2 regions of the Streptomyces spectabilis genome follow, and region 1 is predicted to be linked to the other one. Evidence: riboswitches for the same ligand, from Rfam matches in the RefSeq annotation. Region 1 holds a riboswitch; the other holds the start of a gene.

Region 1 (3,305 bases):
GATGAACGCGGGGATGTGCAGTCTTACGGAGTGAGACGGGACGGGCGGGACGCCGGGGGACGGACCGGACCCGGCGCGTCCGTGCGATCGGTCCCTGTGATCAGTTCCGGCGCGGGGCGCGCGTCACTTCTGCCGCTTGTAGAACGGCAGCGCCACGACCTCGTAGGGCTCGTGGGTGCCGCGGATGTCCACGCCCACCCCTGCCGTGCCGGGCTCGGCGTGGCCCGGGTCGACGTACGCCATCGCGATCGGCTTGCCGAGCGTCGGCGACGGGGCGCCGGAGGTGACCTGGCCGATGACCTGGCCGTCCGCCACGACGTCCATGCCCGCGCGCGGGACCCGGCGGCCCTCGGCGATCAGACCGACGAGCTTGCGCGGCGGCGCGGTCGCGGCGCGCTCGGCGGCGGCCTTGAGGGCGTCGTGGCCCACGAAGTCGTCGGCGTGCGTCGTCTTGTCGAACTTCACGACCCGGCCGAGGCCCGCGTCGAAGGGGGTGAGGGACGTCGTCAGCTCGTTGCCGTACAGCGGCATGCCCGCCTCCAGGCGGAGCGTGTCGCGGCAGGACAGGCCGCATGGCGTGAGCCCGACGGGGGTACCCGCGTCCGTGAGCGCCTGCCACAGCTTCTCGGCGTACTCGGGGCGCACGAACAGCTCGAAGCCGTCCTCGCCGGTGTAGCCCGTGCGGGCGATCAGGGCGGGCACGCCCGCCACGGTGCCCGGCAGGCCCGCGTAGTACTTCAGGCCGTCCAGGTCGGCGTCCGTGAGGGACTTCAGGATGCCGGGGGACTCCGGGCCCTGCACGGCGATCAGGGCGTAGGCGTCGCGGTCGTCGCGGACCTCGGCGTCGAAGCCCGGGGCGCGCTCGGTGAGGGCGTCCAGGACGGTCTGGGCGTTGGAGGCGTTGGCCACGACCATGTACTCGGTCTCGGCCAGGCGATAGACGATCAGGTCGTCCAGGATGCCGCCGTCCTGCTGACAGATCATGGTGTAGCGGGCGCGGCCCACGGAGACGGAGCCGATGTTGCCCACGAGCGCGAAGTTCAGCAGGTCCACGGCCTGGGTGCCGCGCACGGTGATCTCGCCCATGTGGGAGAGGTCGAAGAGGCCGGCCTTGGTGCGCACGGCGTTGTGCTCGTCGCGCTCGCTGCCGTACCGCAGCGGCATGTCCCAGCCCGCGAAGTCGGTCATGGTGGCGCCCAGCGACCGGTGCAGGGCGTCGAGGGCGGTCTGACGTGGGGCGCGTGCGGTCTGACTCATCAGTACTGGCTCCAGGGCATGACGGGCGAGGTCGGTCCTCCCCATCTGTCATAAACCTGAGAGGTTCACCATGCCCCGCGCGTATAACGGAGCATGACTTGCACCTTGGGTGGAGCCGTCCCGCCGGCCGACCTGGTCGCGCTCGTCGGGGGAGTGGCTCGCTTTTCAGATGTGCCTCGCCCGCGCGGTACGGGGCCTGAGAGATTCAAGGGAGGAACTTGCTCCTTCGGCGCCCCGCGACGCTCACGCGTCACCGGGGACTCTCCCGCGCGGATTCAAGCGGCCGGTATGGAGTTGGCGCGCACATCATTGCACGCGCCCCCGCTTCACAACAGCCGCAACCAGGGAGTCCCCCGGTGTCGTCTTCGTAGGGCATTACCGTCTCTTTACACTCGACGGAGAAGTACTGGGGATGAGTGACGTGACGAGCATGGGGAGGCCGATCACGGTGCGCAGGAGCAGTGCTTACGCGACGACCACGGGTGTCTCGCTGCCCAAGGCGGGAGCCGTGCTGCCCGGTGCGGGCGTCGCGCTGCCCCCGCAGCCGGGCGCCCCCGCGGGCCCGGCGCGCGAGGCCGCCACCGGTTCCCCGCGGGCCGTGGTGCGCGACCTCAGGGGCCGCGCCGGGCGCGGCCCGCGCCGTCTGGTGTTCTCCGCCGGTGACGTCGTCGTGGTCTCCGGGCTCCCCGGCAGCGGCAAGTCCACGCTCATGCGGCGCGCCGTGGCGGGCCCGCGGGTGGACTCCCAGGACACCCGCGACCGCTGGGCGGCCCGCGTGCCGCGCCGGATCCCGTACGCGCTCTACCGCCCCCTGGTCCGCGTCGCGCACTACGCGCACCTGCTCCGGACGCTGCGCGCCGGCACCGGCGTCGTCGTCCACGACTGCGGTACGCAGCCCTGGGTGCGCCGCTGGCTCGCCCGCGCGGCCGCCCGGCGCGGCGCCACGCTGCACCTGCTCCTCCTCGACGTGCCCGCGCCGGTCGCCCTCGACGGCCAGCGCGCCCGGGGTCGCGGCGTCTCGCGGTACGCCTTCGCCCGGCACCGCAGGACGGTCGGCCGCCTGGTCCGGGCCGCCGAGAGCGGAGAGCTGCCGCGCGGCTGCGGCTCGGCGGTGCTGCTCGACCGCCGGGCGGCGGGGGAGCTGCGCGACCTCGGCTTCGAGGGCGAAGGCGGGTAGGCCGCGGCCCGCGCGGCGGACGGCGTTAGGGTCGGGCCGCAGAACAGCACGGAGAGCAGGGGTCGAGACAGATGGCATTTCCGGGGGACGTACCGGCACAGGCGCACGCCCATCCGCACGGCGGCTGGCCCGCGAACGAACTGGAGCAGGTGCTCGCCGCCTCGCTCGGCGCCCCGCCGTCCGAGGCGACGGGCGCCCGCATGGTCGAGGTGCTCGGCCGCAGCGCGCTGTGGATCCCGCTGCCGAACGGGGGCGGCCCCGAGAGCGGCACGCTCGACCTGCCGACGCTGGAGCTGGACGGACAGGCGTACGTGCCCGTCTTCACCTCCGAGCAGGAGTTCCGGCAGGCCACCGAGGGGCGGATGAGCTGCGCGGTGGCGCCCGCGGTGGAGTTCGCGCGCGGCCTGGCGCCCGAGCTCGGCATCGCGCTCAACCCGGAGGGCACGGTGGCGGTGCCGCTGCCGCCCGCCGCGGTGGCCGCGCTGTGCCAGGTGGGGCGGACGGAGCTGGACGGGCCCACGAGCGGCGGCCGGGTGCGGCTCTTCGAGCCGGACTGGCAGGACGACCCGGTGGACTTCCTGTCCGCCGCGGCCCGGGAGTTCGAGGCGACCGGCGCGGTGCTCAGCGCGCGGCGCTGTCTCGCCACCGTCGAGGACGAGGCACCCACCCTCTTCATCGGCGTCGAGCTGTCCTCCTGGGAGGGGGACGCCAGGGAACTGCCCCTACAGGCCCTGGGCCGCGCCCTCGGCCGGACCCCGGCCCCCTGGCCGGTCAACCTGGTCCTCCTGGACGCGACCCAGGACCCGGTGGCCGACTGGATGCGAGCAAGGCTCCGCCCCTTCTTCACCGCGGTCTAGGGGAGCGCCCCGAA
Region 2 (3,305 bases), 4.7 Mb from region 1:
ATCTTGGCGCGCAGGTCCTCGACGTCGATCTCGCCGTCGTCGGCGGTCTTCACCACGACGACCTTCATCCCGGCCATGACCGCGCTCGCGGCGTTGGTGCCGTGCGCGGAGGACGGGATGAGGCAGACGGTGCGCTGGTCGTCGCCGTTCGCACGGTGGTAGCCGCGCACCGCGAGCAGACCGGCCAGCTCGCCCTGGGAGCCCGCGTTCGGCTGGAGCGAGACCTTGTCGTAGCCGGTGACCTCGGCGAGACGTTCCTCCAGCTCGCGGATCAGGGTCAGATAGCCCTGCGCCTGCTGGGCGGGCGCGAAGGGGTGCAGCTGCCCGAACTCCGGCCAGGTGACGGGCTCCATCTCCGTGGTCGCGTTGAGCTTCATGGTGCAGGAGCCCAGCGGGATCATGCCGCGGTCGAGCGCGTAGTCGCGGTCGGCGAGCCGGCGCAGATAGCGCAGCATCGCGGTCTCGGAGCGGTGCTGGTGGAAGACCGGGTGCGTCAGGTAGTCGTCGGAGCGCAGCAGCCCGGCGGGCAGGCCGTCCTCGACGCTCGTGTCCAGGGCCTCCACGTCGGCCTCGACGCCGAACGCCGTCCACAGCGCGGAGAGCTGCGCGCGCGTGGTGGTCTCGTCACAGGCGAACGACACGTGGTCGGCGTCGACCGGGTGGATGTTGACCCCGCCCTCGCGCGCGGCGGCGACCACGTCGGCGGCCTTGCCGGGCACGCGCGCGGTCAGCGTGTCGAAGTACGCGCCGTGCACGATCTCGACGCCGCCGGCCTTGAGGCCCTCGGCGAGCAGCGTGGCGTAGCGGTGGGTGCGCCGGGCGATCGCCTTCAGGCCCTCGGGCCCGTGGTAGACCGCGTACATCCCGGCCATGACGGCGAGCAGCACCTGCGCGGTACAGATGTTGCTGGTCGCCTTCTCACGGCGGATGTGCTGCTCGCGGGTCTGCAGGGCCAGGCGGTAGGCCTTGTTGCCGTCGGCGTCGACGGACACGCCGACCAGGCGGCCGGGCAGGTTGCGGGCGAACTTCTCGTGCACCGCCATGTAGCCGGCGTGCGGGCCGCCGAAGCCCATCGGCACGCCGAAGCGCTGCGTGGTGCCGACCGCGATGTCGGCGCCGAGCTCGCCGGGCGAGGTGAGCAGCGTGAGCGCGAGCAGATCGGCGGCGACGGTGACGACCGCGCCGAGCTCGTGGGCCTGCTCGATGACCGGCTTGATGTCACGCACGGCACCGGAGGCACCCGGGTACTGGAGCAGTACGCCGTTGATCTCGCGCGCGGCGAGGTCGGCGGGGATGCCGTCGCTGAGGTCGGTGACGACGACCTCGACGCCGGTCGGCTCGGCCCGCGTCCGGATGACGGCCACGGTCTGCGGCAGCGCGTCGGCGTCGACGACGAACACGCCGTTCTTGACCTTGCCGACGCGCCGGGAGAGGGACATGGCCTCGGCGGCCGCGGTGCCCTCGTCGAGCAGCGAGGCGCCCGAGGTGGGCAGCCCCGTCAGCTCGGCGACGACGGTCTGGAAGTTGAGGAGCGCCTCCAGGCGCCCCTGGGAGATCTCCGGCTGGTACGGCGTGTACGCGGTGTACCAGGAGGGGTTCTCCATCACGTTCCGCAGGATCACCGGCGGCGTGAACGTCCCGTAGTAGCCGAGCCCGATCATCGAGTCGAGCACCTGGTTGCGGTCGGCGAGGGAGCGCAGCTCGGCCAGGACCTCGGCCTCAGTACGCGCGCCGGGCAGCTCCAGGGCTTCGGCGTTCTTGATCACATCCGGCACGGCGGCGGCCGTGAGCTCGTCCAAGGAGCCGTACCCGACCTGGGCGAGCATCTTGGCGCGGGCTTCTGCATCGGGTCCGATGTGCCGCTGCTCGAACGGAATTCCCTGCTCCAGCTGTACGAGCGGAGTGCGAGGGGTGGCTGTCATTGCGGAGGCCTCCTGGTCTGACACGACCTGCGAGGGGCACCACGGCGCGGGTACCCGGACGGCCTCCCCCTCTGTCATCTCAACCTGAGAGCTTCACAGGCCCGCCAAGGCGGTCCTGCTTTCACCGTCGGTGAGGAAGGGTTCCGAGCGTGCCCGCCCGACGCCCGCCCTGCTTTCCAGAGTGGCCTCGTCCGTGCGGTACAGGGGCCTGAGAGATTCCGGGGAGGAGTTGCTCCTTCGGCGCCTCCGGTGCTGCCACCGAAGAGCTCTCCCGCACGGGGTCAACAGCCGTTTGCCAGCCTACCAGCGCGGTCCGTGGCCGATCCCTCGAGTGGCCGCCCGTCCCGATGTGCTCTTTCGTAGTGGTGACGACCGAAAACCGGATGAGCCCGGATGACTTGCGACCAATTGGAGGGAACGTGCAGACGGATATCGATCCCCGCAATCTCATCGGCCGCAAGGCGTTCGACCGCGACGGCACCAAGATCGGCACGGTCGACGAGATCTACCTCGACGACGCCACCGGCGCCCCGGAGTGGGCGGCCATACGCACCGGTCTGTTCAGCCGCGACGCGTTCGTCCCCCTTGAGCCCAGCGAGCTGGTCAAGGACGGAACCCTGCGCGTCCCCTTCGAACGCGCCCTGATCAAGGACGCCCCGGACTTCGGCGTGGGCCGTCACCTCTCCCCCGAGCAGGAGCTCCAGCTCTACCGCCACTACGGCCTGGACGTGGCACCTCCGCCCCCGCCGGACCACGACTTCGGCCACCGGGCGGACGGGCCGGGCACCTGACGCCTCCCCGCACGAAGTCCTCCCCCGGCTACCCTGCCGCCCCTCCCGCCAGCGGCACCGCGCCCCCGGGGGCCTCCCCGTCCTTTGCCACCACCAACGGCAGCGGATCCGAAGCTTCCAGCTCCGGGTCGTCCGTACGGAACGTCCGCACCCGCCCCGGCGCCGAATCCGGGGTCTCGAACCGCACGGTCACCCGCCCCAGACCACTGCCCTGTACCCATCCGGGCCCGTACACCGCGTGCCGTACGTCGTGCCCAGAGGGCCACCGCCGCTCGGCGGGCGCCACCGGCTCCCCGGCCGCTTCCCCGGCCCCGGATCCCGCGTGGGCCCCGCCCTCGTCGCCCGCGGGCTCCACCGGGACCGCCGCCGTCTCCTCCCCCTCGGCCGCCGGCGCCAGGGACTCGGTCTGCAGCACGGCGTGGGCCTGCGCGAACAGGTCCTCCTGGGTGAAGTCCGCGAGACCGCTCACACCGACCCCGAGGAGCCGCACCCCGCCCGTCGTGTCCACGGACTCCAGGAGCCGCGCCGCCGCCTCCCGCACCACGGCCGGATCGTCCGTGGGCCCCCGCAGCGTCTCGGAGCGCGTCAGCGT

What was found. A riboswitch is a leader RNA that binds a small molecule or an ion and turns the genes downstream of it on or off. The one in region 1 is predicted to bind glycine.
Region 2: it holds a riboswitch for glycine, as region 1 does, so the genes downstream of both, gcvP (aminomethyl-transferring glycine dehydrogenase) here and gcvT (glycine cleavage system aminomethyltransferase GcvT) in region 1, are expected to answer to the same signal.

What each region holds. Positions count from the first base shown of each region.
Region 1 covers NZ_CP023690.1:6,609,710-6,613,014, forward strand. The annotation lists gene gcvT (glycine cleavage system aminomethyltransferase GcvT) at 124-1,257, opposite strand; glycine riboswitch at 1,433-1,535, opposite strand; gene CP982_RS29135 (AAA family ATPase) at 1,670-2,434, shown strand; gene CP982_RS29140 (enhanced serine sensitivity protein SseB) at 2,506-3,291, shown strand.
Region 2 covers NZ_CP023690.1:1,914,015-1,917,319, forward strand. The annotation lists gene gcvP (aminomethyl-transferring glycine dehydrogenase) at 1-1,922, opposite strand, end outside; glycine riboswitch at 2,109-2,206, opposite strand; gene CP982_RS08080 (PRC-barrel domain-containing protein) at 2,342-2,713, shown strand; gene CP982_RS08085 (DNA polymerase IV) at 2,742-3,305, opposite strand, start outside.